DNA from 2 places in the Photorhabdus sp. RM323S genome. Region 2 is predicted to be linked to the other one. Evidence: predicted binding sites of a transcription regulator. Region 2 holds the regulator's gene; the other holds the start of a gene.
What was found. Region 2 encodes ArgR, which controls arginine synthesis, uptake and breakdown. Its sites were predicted from a motif close to ANTGAATAAAAATACANT; they were not measured.

Region 1 (11,605 bases), on a different contig from region 2:
TTTCGTATATCAACTTGTCTATGGTCAGCCATTAATTGCGTTACTGTGGATGCCACTTGGGCACAGTACTCATCATCTATGACTCCAGCGGCAGAAGCAGCCTGTTTTACCGCATCTCTGATACGGATTTCATCAAATGGTACCTGACGACCATCTCGTTTTATCACAACAGTTTTCACACTATAACTCCTTGAGAATGTTATCCAAAGATATAATCCATTCTCGTTTTGATATTCAGCTTAAATAGAGGTGATGCTATATATGGTTTGTATTTTTATATTTAAGCACAATATGTAGTAAGTTAAAGTGAAATAATAACGACCTGATTTGATCTAACACAAAGAACAGGAAGCTATATCTGGGAGATGGGAAAAAATAAAAAAACCTTGGTCAGTGGGTGAACTGACCAAGGGTTGATAGGAAATGGAATAGGGATTATTTACGCACTGCGATAGCTTCGATTTCGATTTTAACGTCTTTTGGCAGACGGGCTACTTCAACACAGGAACGTGCTGGGAAAGCGGCATTGTGTTCTTTGAAGAATGCTTCATAAGTCGCGTTAACAGTGCCGAAATCATTCAGATCTTTAACGAAAACAGTTGTTTTAACGATATCTCCGACAGTCAGACCTGCTTTCTCAACGATAGCTTTAACGTTTTCCAGTGATTGACGAGCTTGGGCAGCGATATCTTCTGCGACATCTCCTGTTGCTGGATTGACTGGAATCTGACCGGAAGTGATTACCATACTGCCCAGATCAACACCCTGAACATATGGGCCAATTGCAGCAGGGGCTTTCTCGGTATTAATCTCGTATGACATAGGTTCTCCTGTTAATGTAATAACTGAATAAATATTTCACCAAAGGTGACTATTATAGTGCCCGTACCTGCCTCAGCAACTGGCATAGATATTTACTTGCTGAGTATCACCACATTGCGATCAAATTCTTTCTCGCAGTATTTGCAGGTCAATACCACATCTTCAAATGTGACTTTGACCCGAAAACTACTTTCTACCGGCTCATTGTGGCTGATGCAATTGCTATTAGGACAGACTAACACGCTATCAATACGCTCAGGCAGGTTAATTGGCAGTTTCTTCACAACTTCATAGTCTTCAATACAGTTCACTGTTGCATGTGGCGCATACATAGCAAGCTGATTAGCCTGTTGTTCTGTTAGAAATGTGTTTTCGATTTTGATGAGATCTTTTTTACCTAACTGATTGGAAGGCAGGTTCAGGCCGATGGTAATGCGCTGATCGGTTTCAGTCAGCTTAAATAGAGAGAGTAACTTGAAACCTACCTGAGCTGGGATATGGTCAATCACCGTACCGCATTTAATGGCTTCGACTTGTAGTTGATGATCTTGGGTCATAGTGTTCTGTATGAATACATTTTATTGACAACTATTTCTGTATTCATCCTCCAGATATATTGTTAAGAATCGGCATATCTTCCATTTTAGGTGGTGCCATCCTGTTTATCCAGATAAGACGCAGGTAATTCAGTGTCATTCTACGACTATTATGCCGAAAAGTTGTGGGACCTGGGAGAAGAAGATATTCGTATCCACTGCCAGCTATACGTTGGAAACAAGCTAACCTCCGACAATTGAAGGAAAAGAACCCAGAGAAATGGGCCGCCTCTGTGGAAAAACTCAAAGTAACATTGCCCAGTAATTGGCTGAATTAGTTTGTATATTCCACGATTTGTGGCTTTAAAGGCCACAAATATCATATAAATTAAACTTATGGGCAATTGTTAGTGTACCTTTAACGAGAGATTACTGATCCTGCCGTTGATAAAAGTATGAAGGCAGTCCCTTATTCATGAGTTGGTTTGTTCTCTGAGAAATCCTAATATCTTGGTACATTCCCTTCTAAGGGATATTGATCTTGGAATTATTCCATTGAACTCCTATTTTTTCTAAACAATGTTTTAAGAATCTAACTACGTAATAGCTAATAAAATAAATCCCAATTATCCCGGAAAAATCATTATTCGTTTTAATGCCCTTGGTTGATTTTTGACCGCTGACGATACGCCTCTATCATGAGGCAGTATCCAGTGAAGTGTAAAATATGTGTTAACTGAACTTCTAAATTTACTGGTTTATTATCTGAGTTCACTTTCGAAGGTGAATGAATAGACCTGCTATTCAATTACATACAGAAATAGAGCGTTATGTCAAAAGTAAATGATAACGATTTTCTTTAATCACTCATTTAGAACGAGAGACAATAGTGCCTGACGGGCATAAATACCATTTTCTGCCTGTTGGAAATAATAGGCATGGGGGGTTTTATCCACATCAGCAGAAATTTCATCAATACGTGGCAATGGATGCAAAATTTTGAGGTTCTCTTTCGCGCCCATCAGATCAGCGGCCCGCAGAACAAATTGCGCTTTTACATTGGCGTATTCGGATGGATCAAGGCGCTCTTTTTGCACGCGAGTCATATAAAGAATGTCGAGTTCCGGCAATACTTCTTCTATATTGGTATGCAGGCTGTAAGTTGCGCCTTTTTCATTCAGCATATGAAGAATATGGTTTGGCATTGCCAATGCTTCCGGCGCGATAAAATAAAAATGGTTGCCATTAAATTTTGCTAACGCTTGTGACAGTGAATGAACTGTGCGGCCATATTTCAGGTCACCAACCATAGCGATATTCAGACTATCCAGCCGTTGTTGAGTTTCTTGAATAGTGAACAGATCCAGCAAGGTTTGAGTTGGATGTTGGTTAGCGCCGTCACCGGCATTGATAATCGGAGTATGACCGGAAAATTCGGAGGCCAGACGTGGGGCACCTTCCTGCGGGTGGCGCATCACGATAGCGTCAACATATTGGCTAATAACGGAGATAGTATCTGCCAGCGTTTCACCTTTCTTACCCAGGGAGGTGTTGCTGCTGTCTGAGAAACCAACCACGGAAGCGCCAAGGCGGTGGATTGCGGTTTCAAAAGAGAGGCGGGTACGGGTAGAGGCTTCAAAGAAACAGCTGGCGATAACCTTGTGTTTCAGCAATTCAGGTTGTGGTCTGGCTTTCAGTGTGGCAGCGGTCCGCAACACCCATTCCAGATCTTCGCGGCTCAGATCATTTATTGAGATGATATGTTTGCGATATAACGGATTAGCCATTTTTCACTCTCCTCTAATGCTGACATCCGGGTGCGGTGATCACTTGATGATCACCGGGCAAAAAAAAGCCCCTCACTGAGGGGCAGTAAATGATCGGTTTAGCAACGGCAAAAATAATGATTGTTGGCTGCCTTTAGGCAGTTGCACCCGCACTTTAGCTTGATGAAAAGAGGCGCTGTTTTTCATAATTTCTCCCGGCAAATTGTGGCGAATTATACTCGTGAAAAATCTCACAGCAAGCGTTTGCCGAAGAAAAATGATATTGACAGGATTACCTCTTTACAGGTACCGCCCTGCGGATATCATAAATCATTAGATTTTAAGATCACTTGCCAGTGTTGCTACCATTACCGCTTTAATGGTATGCAGGCGATTTTCTGCCTGATCAAACACAATGCTATGTTTTGACTCAAAAACTTCATTAGTGACTTCCAGCCCCCCATACATATTAAATTCAGCAGCGAGTTGCTTGCCTAACGTCGTTTCTTCATCATGGAATGCGGGCAGGCAGTGCAGGAATTTTACCTGTGGGTTGCCTGTCATTTTCACCACAGCCATATTCACTTGATAAGGTTTCAACAGGTTAACCCGTTGTTGCCAAACTTCTTTTGGCTCTCCCATAGAAACCCAGACATCGGTATAAAGAAAATCAGCGTCTTTAACTCCCTCTGAGACATTTTCAGTTAGCGTAATTTTCCCGCCTGTTTTTTCGGCCAGTTTCTGACATTCAGCAACCAGTACTGTATCTGGCCAGTACTGTTCAGGAGCAATTAGCCGAACATCCATGCCTGTCAATGCCGCGGCTTCCAACATGGTATTACCCATATTGTTACGGGCATCTCCCAAGTAGGCGAATTTGATTTCTGACAGTGGTTTCTCTGGTTGATACTCCTGAATAGTCAGCAAATCTGCCAGTAACTGAGTAGGGTGAAATTCATCCGTCAGCCCATTCCATACAGGAACATCTGCATATTCTGCCAGGGCTTCAACTACTTTCTGAGCATGGCCGCGATATTGAATGCCATCATACATGCGGCCAAGTATACGGGCGGTATCCTTAATTGATTCTTTATGACCAATCTGGCTGCCACTGGAGCCAAGGTAGGTGATATTTGCCCCCTGATCGTAAGCGGCTACTTCAAATGAACAGCGGGTGCGAGTGGAGTCTTTTTCAAAAATTAGCACAATATTTTTACCTGTTAGCCAGGCTCTTTCTGTGCCGGATTTTTTAGTCGATTTTAATTCAGCCGCCAGTTTTAGGAAGATATGGATTTCTGCTGAGGAAAAATCAAGTAACCTTAAGAAATTACGTTGATAGAATGGATTCATTGTTGGATATCTCCACAGTTATTTCTTGCATTTAAATTCAATTTATATCTATAAAAATTCAATTTCAACTCCGAATTAGATTTCTTTGATGTAAACAGTGGTTAGCCTGCTTGTGGTGTGGGAGAATGAATGTTGGGACGGCCAACTGATTGAGGGTATTGGGTATGGCAAATCAAAAAGACTTAGAAGAACAACGCGAAGAAACGCGCCTTATTATTGAAGAATTACTGGAAGATGGTAGTGATCCAGATGCGCTTTATGCCATTGAACATCACTTTTCTGCGGAAGATTTTAATCTGTTGGAAAAGGCGGCAGTTGAAGCTTTTAAGCTGGGTTATGAAGTGACTGACGCGGAAGAATTGGAAATCGAAGATGGTTCTATTCTGATGTGTTGTGATGTCATCAGCGAATGTGGGCTGAATGCTGAATTGATCGATGCTCAGGTTGAACAACTGGTAAATCTGGCCCAGAAGATGGGTGTCAATTATGACGGTTGGGGCACTTATTTCGAAGATCCTGATGAGCAAGATGAAGATGATTTGCCGGAGCAGGGTGAGAGTCGGCTTCATTAATAAAATCAATATATTAAGAGTCCTGTGTTAGTTTTGGTCGTGGCTGATGCATGTGGTTCGAAACCAAATAGTCCTTATAGGTTTTTGCGAATAAGGACTATTGTATTTTAATGGATTATCTTATTAAACCATGTTCTCTGACTGTTGAAAGAATGGTTCCTTTCCTGATTTGATTTTCTTCGGTAATTTCCCTTTTTAATTCTTATTGAACGAAATTAAATTGAATATATATTGAGTTTATTACTTGTTAAATATCTTAAATTATATCTATGATATTGCAAATTTGTAGTCAGATATTGAATTGATAATGTGAGATAGAGGTTTTTAATTAATTGTCTTAGGGGAATCATATTGAATTAACAAGGTGTTTCAAATGGCTAAAATAACTAACATTAAGGACGTTATTAATAATGCCTCTAGGAAAATTTATATTATAGTCGGTGAGAGTAATAATAAGACTCATACTGTTAACAGTAATTCTGAATGGGTAGGTGATATTTGGGTGCCATGGATTAAGAATCAAGATGAAAGTAATAAGGCCATTCGTATAACAATAGAGGGTGAACCAGGCACAACGACTATTTGGGTTTTCCAAGATTATTTGAATCCACCTAATAAGGATCAAGTTAAGTATCATAAGGGTAAAGAGGGTAAACAAGTGGTGAAATTTAACATAATTTAATTAAGAGAAAACTACCTCTTGAAAGAAGAGGCAGTTATTTTCTTACTTGGAAACGTCGGTGCCGAAATATTGAGTAGAAATGCGTAGATAAGTGCCATCCGCTTTGATATCGGCTAACGCTTTATCGATAGCAGCTTGTAGTTCTGGTTCGCCTTTCCGGATTAGAATACCGACTTGATCACCATTGGGTTCAGTTGCGACAACTTTTACCGGTGCATTGGGTTTGTGTTTCTTAAAATCCAGATAGGATAGATTATCGTTGATAGTAGCATCGGCTCTGCCTGTAGCAACCAAATCAATTGACTGATTAAATCCTTCTGTGGGGACGATTTCTGCGCCGTGACGTTTTGCTAACTGAGCGTAATTGCTGGTCAAGCTGTGGCTTGATGTTTTACCTTTCAGGTCGTTGAACGTTTTAATACTATCATTATTTTTGCGGGTGATAAGTACGGCTTTAGAGATAATATACGGAGCGGAAAAGTCATATTTCTTTTTACGCTCTGGCGTAATTGCGACTTGATTAATTACCGCGTCATAGCGTTTGGCATCAAGTCCGGCAATCAGCCCATCCCATTTTCCTTCGGCGAATTCCGCTTTAACATTCAGACGGCGTGCGATTTCACGACCAATATCAACATCAAAGCCGGTTAAGGTTCCTGAAGCATCGTGATAGGTAAATGGCGGATAGGTTCCTTCGGTAGCGATTTTAAATACGCCAGCTGATTTAATGTTATCAAGACCAGACTCTGCACTAGCAGAATAGGCAATGCCAAATTGAATGATGCCAGCCAATAATACGGTAAGGAATGCTTTCATTTTATTTCTCCAAACTGTCAGAAAATTTATTTAATCGTAATTGACTTGATGGATTCAAAGCGCAATTACGGCAAGGTGTTTTTAACGGTGGGTTATATCTCCCAATCCGGTAAGGTATTCGTTAAAGTGGAAACAAATTCAACTGTCCGCGGCTTGAGGGCACGGGTAAAAATCGTTTTTGACGTCCCCGATTCGACAATTTCGCCAGATTCTAAAAATATGACGTTGTAGGCAAGATTAGCTGCCAGACGTAAATCGTGTGTCGCCATCAACATCGTCGTTCCTTCTTTAGCCAACTGTTTCAATACAGCAACCACTTCCAGCGATAATTCCGGATCAAGCGCGGAAGTGGGCTCATCACATAATAACACTTTGGGAGAAGGTGCCAGCGCCCTGGCAATTGCTACACGTTGTTGCTGACCACCGGATAGCGTGGCAGGCAAGACATCGGCTTTGTGTGACATGCCAACCTTTTCCAGTAGCTCAAGTGCTCGCTTTTTAGCCTTTTCAGGCGACCATTTCTGTACCCAAATAAGCCCTTCCATAATGTTTTCAATCACTGTGAGATGAGGGAAAAGCTGAAAATTTTGAAACACCATGCCGGTTTGCTGACGGATCCGTTGTATATCCTTATGAGCAATGCGCTCTTTACCGATGAAAGTCATGTTCTCATTGCCGATTTGGAGCTTACCTGCTTGGGGAATTTCTAATAAGTTGATGCAGCGTAACAGCGTACTTTTACCACTTCCTGATGGGCCAATCAGGGCGGTAAGACTGCCTTCCTCAATGGTCAGATCGATATTTTTCAGGACCTTTTGCCCGTCAAAACTTTTTTCAATGCCGGAGAGCTGAATCATCTTTTAATTCCTTTATATCACTTTGTTGCGAAAACTTCTTTTCCAGACGGGCTTGTAGTGATGACAATACTGAACTGATTATCAGATAAAGTATTGCCGCCTCGGTATAAAGTATGAGGGGTTGATAAGTCACCGCAGCAATACGTTGCGCAGCAAGGAAAAGTTCCGGTACGGTAATGACTGAGGCCAATGAAGTATCTTTCACCAGTGAAATAAATGTGTTTGAGAGTGGCGGAATAGCGATTCTCGCGGCTTGAGGCAGAATGATCCGACGTAATGATTGTGTCCAGCTCATACCAATAGAATAAGCCGCTTCCCACTGCCCTTTTGGTACAGACAATAAAGTGGCGCGAATTACCTCAGATGTATAGGCACCAACATTCAGAGTGAAACCAATAATGGCTGAGGTAAATGCGCCCAGCGTAATACCGACGCTGGGTAAGGCATAAAAAATAAGAAACAGTTGTACAAGTAACGGTGTACCACGGATCAGCCATACGTAGAATTTAGCGACAGCAATAAGCGGTTTTGGCCCGTAAAGCCGGATGAGTGCAACGATAAACCCAAGTATGATACCAAGAGTAAAGGTAATAAGCGTCAGCGGAATAGTGAAAGTAAAGCCCGCATAAAGCATAGGCCAAAAAGAATCGAGTACTAAATTAAACCAGGAGGGCTCCATATACTTTCCCTATTGTGTAATATAAAAATATATTTATTTTTATGAGATTGTTTTAAATATCATATGGCAAGCTGAGAGTTTATATATATAAAATAAAGTTATATCATATTGTCATTTTAGATATATCAAAGAATTTGTATAAATCAATATACTTCATGTCTGATGAAAATATTTCCTGATTCTTCAATTCAACTGGACAACGATAAAGTTCCCAGGTCAGAATTTGTATCCAATGTCGAGGGAACGGGTGCATTTGAGTAAGATATGTTTCACTTATTCGGGAGTATGGTTGCCAAAATATTGAGCCCAGATACGCTGATAGGTGCCATCAGCTTTGATATCAACAATTGCTTTATCAATAGCTGTTTTTAGCTCTGACTCGCCTTGGCGGAGTAAAATTGCTGTTTGCCCTGCGTTTGGATCAGACGCAACAATTTTCACGGGTGCATTTGGCTTGTGCTTCTTATAGTCCAGATAAGAGAGGCTATCGTTGATCGTGGCATCGGCTCTGCCGGTACTGACCAGTTCGATTTCTTGGCTAAATCCATTCGTGCCGATGATTTCCGCGCCATTATTTCTGGCTATCTGAGCGAAGTTGTTGGTCAGAGTATGTGCTGAGGTTTTACCTTTCAAGTCACTGAATGTTTTTATGCTGTTGTTATTTTTATTGGTGATAAGTACGGCTTGAGATGTGATATAGGGAATAGAAAAATCATATTTTTTCTGGCGTTCAGGTGTAATTGCTATTTGATTAATAACAGCGTCGGAACGTCCGGCATCCAGCCCGGCAATAAGACCATCCCATTTTCCTTCGATAAATGTCGGTTTGACATTCAGCCGATGGGCAATTTCACGACCGATATCGACATCGAAGCCAGTCAAAGTACCGGAAGCATCATGATAGGTAAAGGGGGGATAAGCGCCTTCCGTCGCAATTCTAAATATGCCTGTAGATTTAATCTTATCAAACGTTGATTCTGCATTGGCAGAATGTACGAGACCAAACTGGACGGTACTTGCCAGTAAGAGAGTAAGAAGTATTTTCATTTTATTTCTCCGGGTTATTAGCGTTATTAAATTATAATTTGATGTTTTACTGGTAATAATATATTTATTTGTGTGATTTTATTCCAGATACAATATGATAAATTTAATGATTTATATATAAAATAAAATTATATCATATTGTAATTTTAGATATATAAATGTGGAAAATTAATAAAATAAATATTTATTATACGCGTCCTTATTAATGAAATAGACGTTATTATTTTCAATATATTTTATGATGTTTATATAGAATGGGATGAGTTTACACTTTCTTATAAATTTTATCGTTTATGTTTTGAATTAAAAAGCCACTGACAATGCATTTCAGTGGCTTTGATGAAAATTTACTTGTTGAGAATGTTACAGCGCAGCAATGGTTTCTTTCTGAGCTAACAGCTTCTCTTTTGATGCATTACAGGTTGCCAGGCGTTCACGCTCTTTAGTAACAACGGCTTCGGGAGCGCGGCTGACAAAGCCTTCATTTGACAGTTTACCTTCAATGCTGCCAATCTCTTTATCCAGCTTCTCAATCTCTTTATCCAAACGGCTCAACTCGGCTTGTTTATCGACTAAGCCCGCCATTGGGATTAACACCTCTGCGCCATTAATCAGCTTGGTCACAGAAACCGGAGCTTCTTCACCAACAGACAGAATAGTGACAGAAGAGAGGCGGCCCATTGCCTGAATAAAATTCAGATTTTCTGCTACACGACGTTGTGCGTCAGCATCGGCATTACGCAGCAGAACTTCCAATGGTTTGCCTGGCGCGATGTTCATTTCAGCACGGATATTACGTACTGCAATGATCGCTTCTTTAATCCATTCCAGATCAGTCAGTGCCAATTCATCCGCTTTCGCCTGATAAAATTCTGGGAACGGTTGCAGCATAATGGTATCTGCTTCAATCCCCTTAACCATTTTCACCCGCTGCCAGATGGTTTCGGTGATAAATGGAATAATAGGATGAGCCAGGCGCAATAACCCTTCCAGAACTTCAATTAAAGTATGACGGGCACCACGAACTTCTGCTTCTGAACCTTTGTTAATCGCTGGTTTAGACAGTTCCAGATACCAGTCACAGAACTGGTTCCAAGTGAACTCATAAAGAATATTGGCAGCCATATCAAAACGATAGGTATCCAGTGCTTCACGATAGGCTTTTACTGTCTGGTTAAATTCAGCCAGGATCCAGCGATCAGCCAGTGACAACACCATTTCACCGCCATTTTGGCCGCAATCCTGACCTTCTGTATTCATCAGCACAAAACGGCTGGCGTTCCACAATTTGTTACAGAAATTACGGTAACCTTGCAGACGTTTCATATCCCAGTTGATATCACGGCCCGTAGAAGCCAATGCCGCCAGTGTAAAGCGCAGGGCATCGGTACCATGAGATTCAATACCCGCCGGGAATTGCTTTTCTGTACGCTTGCGGATTTTTTCAGCCAGTTGTGGCTGCATCATATTACCGGTACGTTTTTCCAGCAGGTCTTCTAGGGAAATACCGTCAACCATATCCAGCGGGTCAATGACATTCCCTTTGGATTTGGACATCTTCTGGCCTTCGTCATCCCGGATAAGGCCGGTCATGTAGACGGTCTTAAATGGAACCTGAGGTTTGCCATTTTCATCTTTGATGAAATGCATGGTCATCATGATCATACGGGCAATCCAGAAGAAGATGATGTCAAAGCCACTTACCAACACGTCCGTTGGATGGAAAGTTTTCAGTGCGTTAGTTTGTTCTGGCCAGCCAAGGGTAGAAAAAGTCCACAAACCGGAAGAGAACCAAGTATCCAGTACATCTTCATCCTGGTTTAGGGCGACATCTGCACCCAGATTATTTTCACGACGGACTTCTTCTTCATTGCGACCGACATAGACATTACCTTCAGCGTCATACCACGCTGGGATACGGTGGCCCCACCACAATTGACGAGAGATGCACCAGTCTTGAATATCACGCATCCAAGAGTAATACATATTTTCATACTGCTTAGGTACGAACTGGATATCGCCATTTTCAACGGCTTCGATAGCCACTTTCGCCAGAGGCGCTGTACGGACATACCACTGATCAGTCAGCATTGGCTCAATAACCACACCGCCACGATCGCCATAAGGAACGGTCAAATCATGAGCTTTGATTTCGACCAACAGGCCCAGTTTTTCAAACTCAGCAACCATCGTTTTACGGGCGGCAAAACGCTCCATGCCCCGGTATTCAGCTGGAATATCAGAACCGTAAACATCAGAAATCTCGCCATTGGTATCGAAAACTTCTGCTTCATTACGGATATTGCCATCAAGTGTCATGATATTGATCATTGGCAGAGCATGACGTTTACCCACTTCATAGTCATTGAAGTCATGGGCAGGCGTGATTTTCACGCAACCGGTGCCTTTTTCCATATCCGCGTGTTCATCACCGACAATAGGAATGCGGCGGTTAACCAATGGCAGAATGATCTCTTT
Region 2 (11,605 bases):
TCCCTAAAATATCCACTAAACCGGCTTTGTTGATATCACGGTGAATGATTTTTGCTCCGAGCTTAATAGCGGAAAGCAATGCGGTGAGTTCACCTGTGGCATGAGAAAAATCTTGCTGCTTTTCGACGATGAATTCGCCTAATGTTTTCATGACGAAAGTCCTGAATGTGATTTGATAGTGGTTTTAGAGTGTCCATTGCACTCTTTCGCGGGCAGTTTAGCCAAAGACAGGGATGATTCATAGGCTATTCCATTTCTTATCTTGCTTTTGATGGTTAGAATAGTGGCTAACTTCATGCTACGGAATGGGAAATCAATGCGTATTCATATTCTTGGTATCTGCGGTACTTTTATGGGTGGACTGGCAATTTTGGCACGTTCTCTAGGCCATGAGGTAACCGGCTCAGATACCAATGTTTATCCACCAATGAGTACCTTATTAGAAAAACATGGGATTAGCCTGATTCAGGGATATGATCCGGCACAATTGGATTCTGTGCCAGATATGGTCATCATCGGTAATGTCATGAGCCGTGGAAATCCTTGTGTAGAAGCTGTGTTGGAGCGCGGGCTTCCTTATATCTCTGGCCCTCAATGGCTGCATGATTATGTCTTGCCGGAGCGTTGGGTTCTGGCGGTTGCAGGGACGCATGGCAAAACAACAACAGCGGGCATGTTGGCTTGGATTCTTGAAGCTTGTGGCTATAAACCGGGTTTCTTGATCGGTGGTGTTCCTGGGAATTTTGCAACATCAGCTCAGATCGGAGAAAGCCCGTTTTTCGTGATAGAAGCCGATGAATATGACTGTGCTTTCTTTGATAAACGATCTAAGTTTGTGCATTACCGCCCACGTACGCTGATCATGAATAATCTGGAATTTGATCATGGAGACATTTTCGGCGATCTGGCTGCTATTCAGCGACAGTTCCATCATCTTGTCAGGATCATTCCGGGTAGTGGCAAGATCTTTATGCCAGATAACGATATTAACCTGAAACATGTCTTGTCTATGGGATTCTGGAGTGAATTGGAGCTGGTGGGTGAAACCGGTCGCTGGCAGGCAAAAAAGATAAGTACGGATAGCAGTGATTATCGGGTGTTTTATGGTGGTGAAATTGTTGGAGAAGTGAATTGGTCACTGGTTGGTGAACATAATATGCGTAATGGGCTGATTGCAATTGCAGCTGCACATCATGTTGGTGTCCAGCCAGCCGATGCCTGTCGTGCTTTGAGCGATTTTATTAATGCCCGCCGTCGCCTTGAACTACGTGGTGAGGAGAATGGTATTACCGTTTATGATGATTTTGCGCATCACCCGACAGCAATTCTGGCAACACTGGAAGCTCTGCGTAGTAAGGTTGGTGGAACTGCCCGTATTATTACTGTGTTAGAACTGCGTTCAAATACCATGAAAATGGGTGTCAGCAAGAATGAGATCGCGCCAGCGCTGGGGCGTGCTGATGAAGTGTTCTTATTTCAACCAGCTAATATTAAATGGCATGTATCAGAAATTGCAGATCGCTGTGTTCAGCCAGCGTATTGGAGCGCTGACATTGATTCGCTGGTGCATATGATTGTTGATAAGGCACAGAAAGGCGATCATATTTTGGTTATGAGTAATGGCGGGTTTAGCGGTATTCATGAGAAACTACTCTTTGAACTGAATAAAAAAACTTATCAGTCCTGAGGATGACGGCAGGAAAAATGAATTGCGCCATGCTGGCGCGATTCATTTAAAGTTCTTGTTCGAACAATTCAAGAATTTTTTCACGTAGTTGTTCTGCTGTGAAGCCTCTGGCAAGTGTGATGAAGATGGTGTCGTCACCCGCGATACTGCCAAGTATGCCTTCTGCTTTACCAAGGGAATCCAACAGGCGAGCAATAAGTTGGGCAGCACCAGGGCTTGTACGAATTACAACAATTGAATGGTTGTGATCAACATCCAGTACCAGGTTTTTTAGTGGACTAGTGGCAGTAGGGACGCCAAGCTCAGCAGGAAGGCAGTAGACCATTTCCATTTTGGCATTACGGGTGCGAACAGCACCAAATTTAGTCAGCATTCTGGAGACTTTGGATTGATTAATATTCTCAAAACCTTCTTCCAGCAAGGCGGTGACGATTTCTCCTTGAGAGCTAAATTTTTCTTCTTTCAATAACGCTTTGAAAGCTTTTACTAACTCTTCCTGTTTAGAGGGAGTACGCATATTTCACCATATTCAATCAGCTATGAAGATTATATTATGCATATAAATGAATTTTTATGCAATAAAAATGATTTTATCACTATTTTAAAAGCATGAATTAGTCTTATGCTATATAGAAATTCACAAAATATGAATATGAGAATTTGCTTTTTTGGGCGGGTTATCATGTAAGTATATTGTTAATCAAATGATGTTGTTTGGTGTTGTTGTTGGGTGTAAGGTATTTGCGGGTTATTTCATAAAATCATAAGGTAATTATCAAAATAGTGTCCATTATCTCATTAACAGATAAGCATTTTGCCTAGAATACGGCGACTTTTACGTCCGACGATTAGAGCGTAAGTCCGCAATTTGGCTGTTAACAGGTTGTTTTCAAGAAAGTAGTAATCTATGGTTTGTAACCAGATGAATTCACAGCATTTTAAAGTATAAACGATTTAAGGAGTATCAGGATGAAAGTTGCAGTTCTCGGTGCAGCCGGTGGTATTGGTCAGGCTCTTGCTCTTCTACTAAAAACCCAGCTTCCTTCAGGTTCAAAACTCTCTTTATATGATATCGCGCCAGTGACACCTGGGGTGGCTGTTGATTTGAGCCACATCCCAACGGATGTGAGAATTAAGGGCTTTGCTGGTGAAGATGCAACGCCAGCGTTGGAAGGCGCGGACGTTGTATTGATTTCTGCTGGTGTTGCCCGTAAACCAGGTATGGATCGTTCAGATCTGTTTAATGTTAATGCTGGTATCGTTCGTAACCTGGTAGAACAAGTGGCTAAAACGTGTCCGAAGGTACTGATTGGGATTATTACTAACCCAGTCAACACAACTGTAGCTATTGCGGCTGAAGTGCTGAAAAAAGCGGGTGTATATGATAAAAACCGCCTGTTTGGTGTAACAACCCTGGATATTATCCGCTCCAATACTTTTGTTGCTGAATTGAAAGGTAAAAAACCACAGGAAATCGAAGTGCCAGTTATCGGTGGTCACTCTGGTGTGACGATCCTGCCTCTGTTGTCCCAAATCCCTGGTGTGAGCTTTACTGATGAAGAATTGGCAGCTTTAACTCAACGTATTCAGAATGCAGGTACTGAAGTTGTTGAAGCTAAAGCTGGTGGTGGATCAGCAACTCTGTCTATGGGGCAAGCCGCGGCTCGTCTGGGTCTTTCTTTGGTCCGTGGCTTACAAGGCGAAAGCAATGTTGTGGAATGTGCCTATGTTGAAGGTGATGGCAAATATGCGCGTTTCTTCGCTCAGCCGGTTCGTTTGGGTAAAAATGGTGTAGAAGAGCGTTTGGACATCGGCAAGTTGAGTGATTTTGAACAGAAATCACTGGAAGGCATGTTGGACGTATTGAGAAAAGATATAGAATTAGGTGAAAAATTCATTAATAACTAATTGGTATATTTTATAGATATAAAATATATACTTATGAAACAATAAAAACCGCTGGTATAACGAATTACCGGCGGTTTTTATTTAACGAAAATAATTCGTTAGCTAATTATTTGTTTGTTCGCGTACTTTCCTTTCTAATAATTCTCCAGTATTTGGATCAAAATAACGACTCGGCCAAATCTCTGAAGGATGTATTTCCAGATAATTCGCAATTATCCATTCCCCCTTTGGCCATGGGCGAGACAGTGCATTAGCGAGTGTAGATGAGCTCAGTCCCGCTTTGCGTGATACCTCAGCTAAGGTTGTTCCCCGCTTGCGTAAAGCTGCAATTATGTCGGCTGGATGCCAATCAGATTTCCTTGAAATCATTTTTAATCCTTTTTTTATTAAATTTGATGCTATGTTAGTGGTATAAATAACAGGTCTGCATGAGAGCAATAACGAACTGAAACCTGTTATTGAGAAATAAAATAGCATTATTTTCCTAAAAATATTTCCAAATTTTTTCTTAAAAACTTCTTTTTTGAACTTGGTTACAAAAATAGAGAAACGTGATGAAAAAAGAGTGGTTTTCGGCCAAGGAATTGGTTGGCGTGGGTGAGTTACCTGGATCACCACAAGGAGTTAATGCCAGAGCAAAACGCGAGGAGTGGTTATGTCAGAAAAAGCAAGGGGTACAAGGCAAAGCAGTCGAATATCACTATTCCTGTTTTCCAGAGACGACCATTGCAGCGCTGGAGCTTCATGAATCATCTTCTGAGTATCAGGTGCAGAGGCAAGATCCTTTATCGATTTGGGTTGGAGCTTTCCACCAGTTGTCAGAATCTGAGAAACAGGCTGTGACAGCCATGATTTTACGAGACGGTATCAGAAGTTTTTTGGAAAAAATTTCTGTTATTTAGCTCATTTTTGGAAATTAAAAATGCCAATTAACTTGGCTTCTTCTTCATTATCCCGGTGCAAAGTGAGAAGAAAAGTATGAAAAAAGAATGGTACTCAGCTAAAGAGCTGGTTGGTATTGCCGGACTTCCTTCTTCGCCACAGGGAATAAATCTGATGGCAAGGCGGGAAGGATGGGAGTATAGACGTAAACTGGGTGTTCAGGGTAAGGCTCTTGAATACAATATAAATAGTTTGCCTGAAGATGTACTTAATATGTTATCCGTAGGGGAAAACACCGTTGATTATGCAAACAAACGGCAGGACCCATTCTTAATCTGGGTTGAAGCTTACTATCAACTGACTAAAGTTGAGCGGGAAAAAATGGTGAAATTCATTCTTCGGGAAGGGTTGGCAAAACTTATTAGCTATATTGATGTTGAAGACGTAGAAAAAAACCTGGAGGCGGATTAACCCCAGGTTTTGCTGCTATCAATTAAGAGAGGCGTTGTACGGCGATATGTGCTAACCCCACAAGTGCTTGCTTGTATGGGGAGCTTCCTAGCACCTGTAAAGCAGCAATGGCTTTATCTGCTTCTTCTTCTGCTCGCTTACGGGTATATTCCAGCGAACCGCACTGTTTCATTGTTGTCAGTACGGTTTCGAGTAAATGGCGACCATTACCTTTTTCAATTGCTTCACGGATAAGTGATGATTGTTCTGGGTTACCATGATTCATAGCGTGTAGCAATGGTAATGTTGGTTTACCTTCATTGAGGTCATCACCAGTATTTTTGCCTAGTGTGTTGCTATCGGCATCATAGTCTAGCAAATCATCAATTAGCTGGAATGCAGTACCTAAATAACGTCCGTAATCTTGTAAAGCAGCTTCCTGCTCTGGTGTCGCGTTGGAAAGGATCGCAGAGGAGTGGGCGGCAACTTCAAACAGCCGTGCTGTTTTACTGTAAATCACGCGCATATAATCGTCTTCAGAGATATCTGGGTCATTGCAGTTCATTAACTGTAAAACTTCGCCTTCAGCGATAACATTGGTTGCTTCTGACATCAGCTTAAGAACCCGCATAGAGTTAAGCGTCGTCATCATCTGAAAAGAGCGGGTGTATATAAAATCGCCAACCAGTACACTGGCCGCGTTACCAAAAGTGGCATTGGCGGTGGCTTTGCCACGTCGCATATCCGATTCATCCACAACATCATCATGTAACAAGGTCGCTGTGTGGATAAATTCGATTAAAGCAGCAACAGTAATATGCTTATCACCCTGACAACCTAATGCTCTGCCAGCGAGAATGGCAATGATTGGGCGGATGCGTTTTCCTCCGCCACTGATTATGTAGTAGCCCAGTTGATTTATAAGAGTAACGTCAGAATTCAACTGGCTAAGAATGGCTTCATTTACCGCTGCCATATCATCAGCGGTTAGCTTGATAATAGATTCTAAATTCATGTTTTTTCGGCTATGGGTTCTAATGCAGAGCAGTGTTCATATTAACATTATAATAGTTATCGCTGTGGCTTGATTGTACTCGAAAAACAGTTCAAATAAATGACAATTCAGAAACTATGTTTTTTTATCATCTGCTCTAATTCTGCTCTTGTCTTCTTAGGCTTTTTTGCGTAGAATTCGCGCCCTATTATGAATATTTATAGCGCGCTCTGGAATGATATTTAGGGGGCGTGCGGAAAGCGGAGTTTATATGTACGCGGTTTTCCAAAGTGGTGGTAAACAACACCGAGTCAGCGAAGGTCAAACAATTCGCCTGGAAAAGCTGGACATCGCAACAGGTGAAACTGTTGAGTTTGACCAGGTTCTGATGGTCGCTAATGGTGATGACATCAAAATCGGCGCTCCTGTAGTTGAAGGCGTTAAAGTCAAAGCTGAAGTGGTTGCTCATGGTCGCGGCGAGAAAATTAAAATTGTTAAGTTTCGTCGTCGTAAGCACAGCCGTAAGCAGCAAGGCCACCGTCAGTGGTTCACTGATGTTAAAATCACTGGCATCGCTTAAGATTTAGGAGAGCAGATTAAATGGCACACAAAAAGGCTGGCGGCTCAACTCGTAATGGCCGCGATTCTGAAAGCAAACGTCTGGGTGTAAAACGTTTTGGTGGCGAGTCTGTATTAGCAGGCAGCATCATTGTTCGTCAACGTGGTACTAAATTCCACGCGGGCAGCAACGTTGGTTGTGGTCGTGACCACACCCTGTTCGCATTAGCTGACGGGAAAGTTAAGTTCGAAGTTAAAGGCCCGAAAAACCGCAAATTTATCAGCATCGAAGCTGAATAAGTTTTTCGAGTTACAAACCGAATCAGAAGCCCCGCAATGTGTTGCGGGGCTTTTTATTATTCTGAATACGCCATCTCTGGGTAAAACAGCCGTCCAGCACGATAATGGCTATCATACGGAGAAAAAATATGAAATTTGTAGATGAAGCCAGAATACTGGTTGTTGCGGGGGATGGTGGCAATGGTTGTGTCAGCTTCCGTCGTGAAAAATATATTCCGAAAGGTGGGCCAGACGGTGGTGATGGTGGAGATGGTGGAGATGTTTATCTGCTGGCAGATGAAAATCTCAACACACTGATTGACTATCGTTTTGAAAAGTCTTTCCGGGCGGAACGTGGGCAAAATGGTCAAAGCCGTGATTGTACCGGTAAGCGTGGTCAGGATACTACGATTAAAGTGCCTGTTGGTACGCGTGTCCGTGATATGGCAACCGGTGAGATTCTGGGCGATATGACTCGTCATGAACAGCGTCTGATGGTAGCGAAAGGTGGATTTCATGGACTGGGTAATACCCGCTTTAAATCTTCTGTTAACCGGGCTCCTCGCCAAAAAACAATGGGGACTTCAGGTGAAACCCGCGAATTGATGCTGGAACTGATGTTGTTGGCAGATGTTGGTATGCTGGGGATGCCAAATGCAGGGAAATCTACATTTATCCGTGCTGTTTCTGCCGCTAAACCAAAAGTTGCAGATTATCCATTCACAACTCTGGTACCCAGCTTGGGTGTTGTAAGGATGGATAACGAGCAGAGTTTCGTGGTTGCTGATATTCCAGGGCTTATTGAAGGTGCTTCCGACGGTGCTGGCTTGGGTATTCGTTTCCTGAAACATTTGGAACGTTGTCGGGTGTTGTTGCACTTAATTGATATCTGTCCTGTTGATGAATCAGATCCTGTTGAAAATGCCCGGATTATTGTCAATGAGTTACAGCAATACAGCGAAAAATTGGCAGAAAAACCACGTTGGTTGGTATTCAATAAAGTTGATCTGTTAGAGCCAGAAGAAGCTAAACAGCGTGCACAAGTTATTGCTGATGAATTGGGTTGGGAAGGCGATTTTTACATGATCTCAGCGATAAATCGTCTGGGTGTTAAAGAGCTTTGTTGGGATATTATGGAGTTTATGAAAACCAAACCTCGTAATATGAGTACAACAGAAGATGAAGCTCAACCTGAGAAAGTTGAATTCATGTGGGATGATTACCATAAAGAGCAACTAGAACAGGTTTCGGCAGCAGACGATGACTGGGATGACGATTGGGATGAAGATGACGACGAAGGTATTGAAGTGATTTATAAACGCTGATTCTTCAGTCTCTCTCATTGCAGTTAAGGGCGCCACCTATTTGTGGCGCCGATTTTATTAGTTTTGTTGATATAAATCTTTATATAGCCGACTTTCGAATCGCACTAGAGGAACTCGCCGGCTGCGGTGCTCTTTTGGTGGCACGGCATAAGCAGAAATAAACTGCACGAAGGCAACTCGCTGACCGCTAGCAGTGGTTATAAAGCCAGCCAGATTATACACTCCTTGCAGGGCACCGGTTTTAGCCGAAACTTTCCCGTTTACTCCTGCTTCATCCAATCCTCCCCGGTATCTTAGAGTACCGTCATGACCGGCTAATGGCAGCATGGAAATGAAATCTAATTCTTGATCATGTTGAGCAATGAATTGTAATACTTCCATCATGGTTGCTGGGGTAATCAGATTATGGCGGGATAATCCTGAGCCATCTACCATCACGGTATTTCCCAGATCGATACCTGCTTTTTGTTTTAATACTTGCCGTACCGCATCAGAGCCTGAACGCCAGGTTCCTGGTATATTAAAGTGTTGTCGGCCTATTGTTCTGAATACAGTATCCGCGATCATATTGTCAGATTTCTTTAGCATTATTTTCAGCAGATCATGTAATGGTGCGGATTGATTATGAGCCAGAATTTTACCCGGTTCAGTTGGTAAGCTTTGGCGTTTTAGGTTGCCTGTGATTTCAATTCCAGCAATTTGCAGTTCGTTTTTGAGAACTGCCCCCGCGTAGCTGGTTCCGTTCTGAATAGCGAAAGCCAATGGTAATGGTTCGCTGCGCTGAGTAAGGCATCCGGTAAGTGTAAAACGATTGAGTTCTCCTGGAACGACATCTAATTCACAGTACTGGCTTTCAGGAGCGCCTTTTGCCAATGTTTTAACTTCACTGAACATATTCACTGGATAAAAGGATGCGACACGGATGAATGCAGTATCACCGGGACGTTCTGCGCTATACAGTGAAACGGAAAAACAGTTTCGATCTACGATTGCAGCAGCAGGTGGCGCACTAAAACATTGGGTCATGTCATTCCATACCCAGCCGGGAGCCTTATCGTGGCTGGCAAAAGCGGAAACATCTATTAAGAGATCACCGTCAATTTTTTTCACGCCGGCTTGGCTCAAAACTGTAACCATATTGCGAAGTTGTTGACGGGTCAGTGTTGGATCTCCGACAAAACGAGCGATCAAATTCCCTTTTAAAATACCGTTTGAAATTTTGCCATGACTTTCCAATGTGGTGATAAAGCGATAGTCTTTTCCCAGTTGTAACAATGCTGCAAGCGCGGTGACAACTTTCAGCGTACTTGCTGGCAAAGCCATTTGCTGCCCGTGATAATCAATTACCGGGGTACTGGCACCAACTTTCTGAGCGATTAACGCAAGATTGGTGCCATCAGGCAGATATTGCGTATATTCCTCAACAGGTGTGGCGTTTGCATTGGGGGTAGCCAAGTACAGACAGGTAACGCAGACTAACTTGCTGGCAATTTTAAAGAAGGACATAAATTTCGCATATGGATGTGGACATGCCACAATACTAAAGCGCAACGAGGGGGAAAGTAAACGATGACCCATCATCAAGTCTACGTTAGAATGATATATTAATATGTAGAATATGACTGTGAACTCTGGGTAGCGCGGTGGTTCACATTATTGTTTATTGTCTGGAAGCCCGCCCGACAAGGCGTGCTCATTGTGCTGTTATCTGAAAACATCAGGATGATGCTTGTTTTTTGCTCAGGAAAGATTTAGAGGATTAATAAATGAAACAGATTCCAATGACGGTACGTGGCGCGGATAAGTTGCGCGAAGAGTTAGATTATCTAAAGAACGTACGCCGTCCAAAAATTATTTCAGACATTGCTGAAGCGCGTGAACATGGTGATCTGAAAGAAAACGCTGAATATCATGCGGCTCGTGAACAGCAAGGTTTCTGCGAAGGCCGTATTCAGGAAATCGAAGCTAAACTTTCTAATGCACAAGTGATTGATGTCACAAAAATGCCCAAGACTGGGCGCGTTATTTTTGGCGCTACAGTTACAGCTTTGAATATAAATACGGATGAAGAGCAGACTTACCGGATTGTGGGTGATGATGAAGCTGATATTAAAGAAAATTTAATCTCAGTGAATTCACCGATTGCCCGTGGTTTGATTGGTAAAAAAGCTGATGACGTTGTTATTATCAAAACGCCAGGCGGTGAAGTTGAATATGAAATCCTGAAAGTTGAATATATTTAAACCTCAGAATCAGCCTGTTGCTATTGATTCCTATTAGGTAAAGTTACATAAAAATCGTAGAGAAGGTAAAAAAGGCCGGATATGGCCTTTTTTACCATAATCATACGCATGGCATTTTTATATAAATGTGGTTTGATTATTTAGGTAAAATAATTTTGCGTTCTGCCGATTGGCGGTAAAGAACCAGTATTTTTCCGATAATTTGCACATTATATGCACCAGTTTCGCGGACAATTGCATTGGCGATCAAATTTTTGATTTCACGATCTTCGCCTGCGATTTTGACTTTGATAAGCTCATGGTGTGCCAGCGTTTGTTCAATTTCAGCCAACACGCCCTCAGTCAAACCATTGTTACCAATCATGACGACAGGTTTTAATGGATGAGCGAGACTTTTCAGGTGTTGCACTTGTTTTTTGTTAAGAGTCATTGTTTTTTTGCTTAGTTAGGATTGAAAACGGGACATTCTACCGCCATCTCATATCTATCACCATAAATAGTGTGTTGTGGTTTTGGTGTGTTGAGCATAGATATCTGGCTTTTATTAGTATAGTTGGAAAGGACAATGGCCAATAAAAAACGTTCGGCAAGCTCCAGCCGCTGGTTACAAGAACACTTTAGTGATAAATATGTTCTTCAGGCACAGAAAAAAGGGCTTCGCTCTCGCGCTTGGTTTAAACTTGATGAAATTCAACAAAGTGACAAAATTTTTAAGCCCGGCATGACCGTTGTTGATTTAGGTGCCGCCCCTGGTGGATGGTCTCAGTACGCAGTAAGTCAAATTAATGAGCATGGGCGGGTGATTGCCTGTGATCTTTTACCGATGGATCCAATTGTCGGAGTCGATTTCCTTCAGGGCGATTTTCGTGATGAACTTGTATTGAAAGCATTGCTTGAGCGAGTTGGTGATAACAAAGTCCAGGTTGTCATGTCGGATATGGCACCCAATATGAGCGGAACACCTGCGGTCGATATTCCTCGATCCATGTATCTGGTTGAATTGGCGTTAGATATGTGTCGTGATGTGCTGGCCCCTAGGGGGAGTTTCATTGTCAAAGTGTTTCAGGGAGAGGGCTTTGATGAATACCTGAGGGAAATTCGCTCCCTGTTTACGAACGTGAAAATTCGTAAGCCAGACGCTTCGCGGGCACGATCGCGTGAAGTATACATTGTAGCGACAGGGCGGAAACTATAGTACCCTGAATGCTATTTGTTAACACAGTTGTAATATGAGGTTAATCCCTTGAGTGACATGGCGAAAAACCTGATTCTCTGGTTA

Region 1: a site for ArgR is predicted at 4,499-4,516, ahead of argF (ornithine carbamoyltransferase). Genes of this name have one in related genera too.

Annotation. Positions count from the first base shown of each region.
Region 1 is NZ_JBHFKZ010000001.1:213,347-224,951, reverse strand. It holds gene nrdD (anaerobic ribonucleoside-triphosphate reductase) at 1-179, opposite strand, end outside; gene ridA (2-iminobutanoate/2-iminopropanoate deaminase) at 436-822, opposite strand; gene pyrI (aspartate carbamoyltransferase regulatory subunit) at 915-1,379, opposite strand; gene pyrB (aspartate carbamoyltransferase) at 2,222-3,145, opposite strand; gene argF (ornithine carbamoyltransferase) at 3,458-4,474, opposite strand; gene rraB (ribonuclease E inhibitor RraB) at 4,639-5,046, shown strand; gene ACGF7G_RS00900 (hypothetical protein) at 5,420-5,728, shown strand; gene ACGF7G_RS00895 (amino acid ABC transporter substrate-binding protein) at 5,771-6,544, opposite strand; gene ACGF7G_RS00890 (amino acid ABC transporter ATP-binding protein) at 6,637-7,401, opposite strand; gene ACGF7G_RS00885 (amino acid ABC transporter permease) at 7,379-8,080, opposite strand; gene ACGF7G_RS00880 (amino acid ABC transporter substrate-binding protein) at 8,354-9,127, opposite strand; gene ACGF7G_RS00875 (valine--tRNA ligase) at 9,491-11,605, opposite strand, start outside.
Region 2 is NZ_JBHFKZ010000010.1:32,786-44,390, reverse strand. It holds gene fbp (class 1 fructose-bisphosphatase) at 1-151, opposite strand, end outside; gene mpl (UDP-N-acetylmuramate:L-alanyl-gamma-D-glutamyl-meso-diaminopimelate ligase) at 317-1,687, shown strand; gene argR (transcriptional regulator ArgR) at 1,734-2,204, opposite strand; gene mdh (malate dehydrogenase) at 2,657-3,595, shown strand; gene ACGF7G_RS07025 (helix-turn-helix transcriptional regulator) at 3,698-3,964, opposite strand; gene ACGF7G_RS07020 (DNA-binding protein) at 4,150-4,497, shown strand; gene ACGF7G_RS07015 (DNA-binding protein) at 4,574-4,948, shown strand; gene ispB (octaprenyl diphosphate synthase) at 4,971-5,942, opposite strand; gene rplU (50S ribosomal protein L21) at 6,193-6,501, shown strand; gene rpmA (50S ribosomal protein L27) at 6,522-6,779, shown strand; gene cgtA (Obg family GTPase CgtA) at 6,908-8,083, shown strand; gene dacB (serine-type D-Ala-D-Ala carboxypeptidase) at 8,141-9,589, opposite strand; gene greA (transcription elongation factor GreA) at 9,850-10,326, shown strand; gene yhbY (ribosome assembly RNA-binding protein YhbY) at 10,463-10,756, opposite strand; gene rlmE (23S rRNA (uridine(2552)-2'-O)-methyltransferase RlmE) at 10,892-11,521, shown strand; gene ftsH (ATP-dependent zinc metalloprotease FtsH) at 11,570-11,605, shown strand, end outside.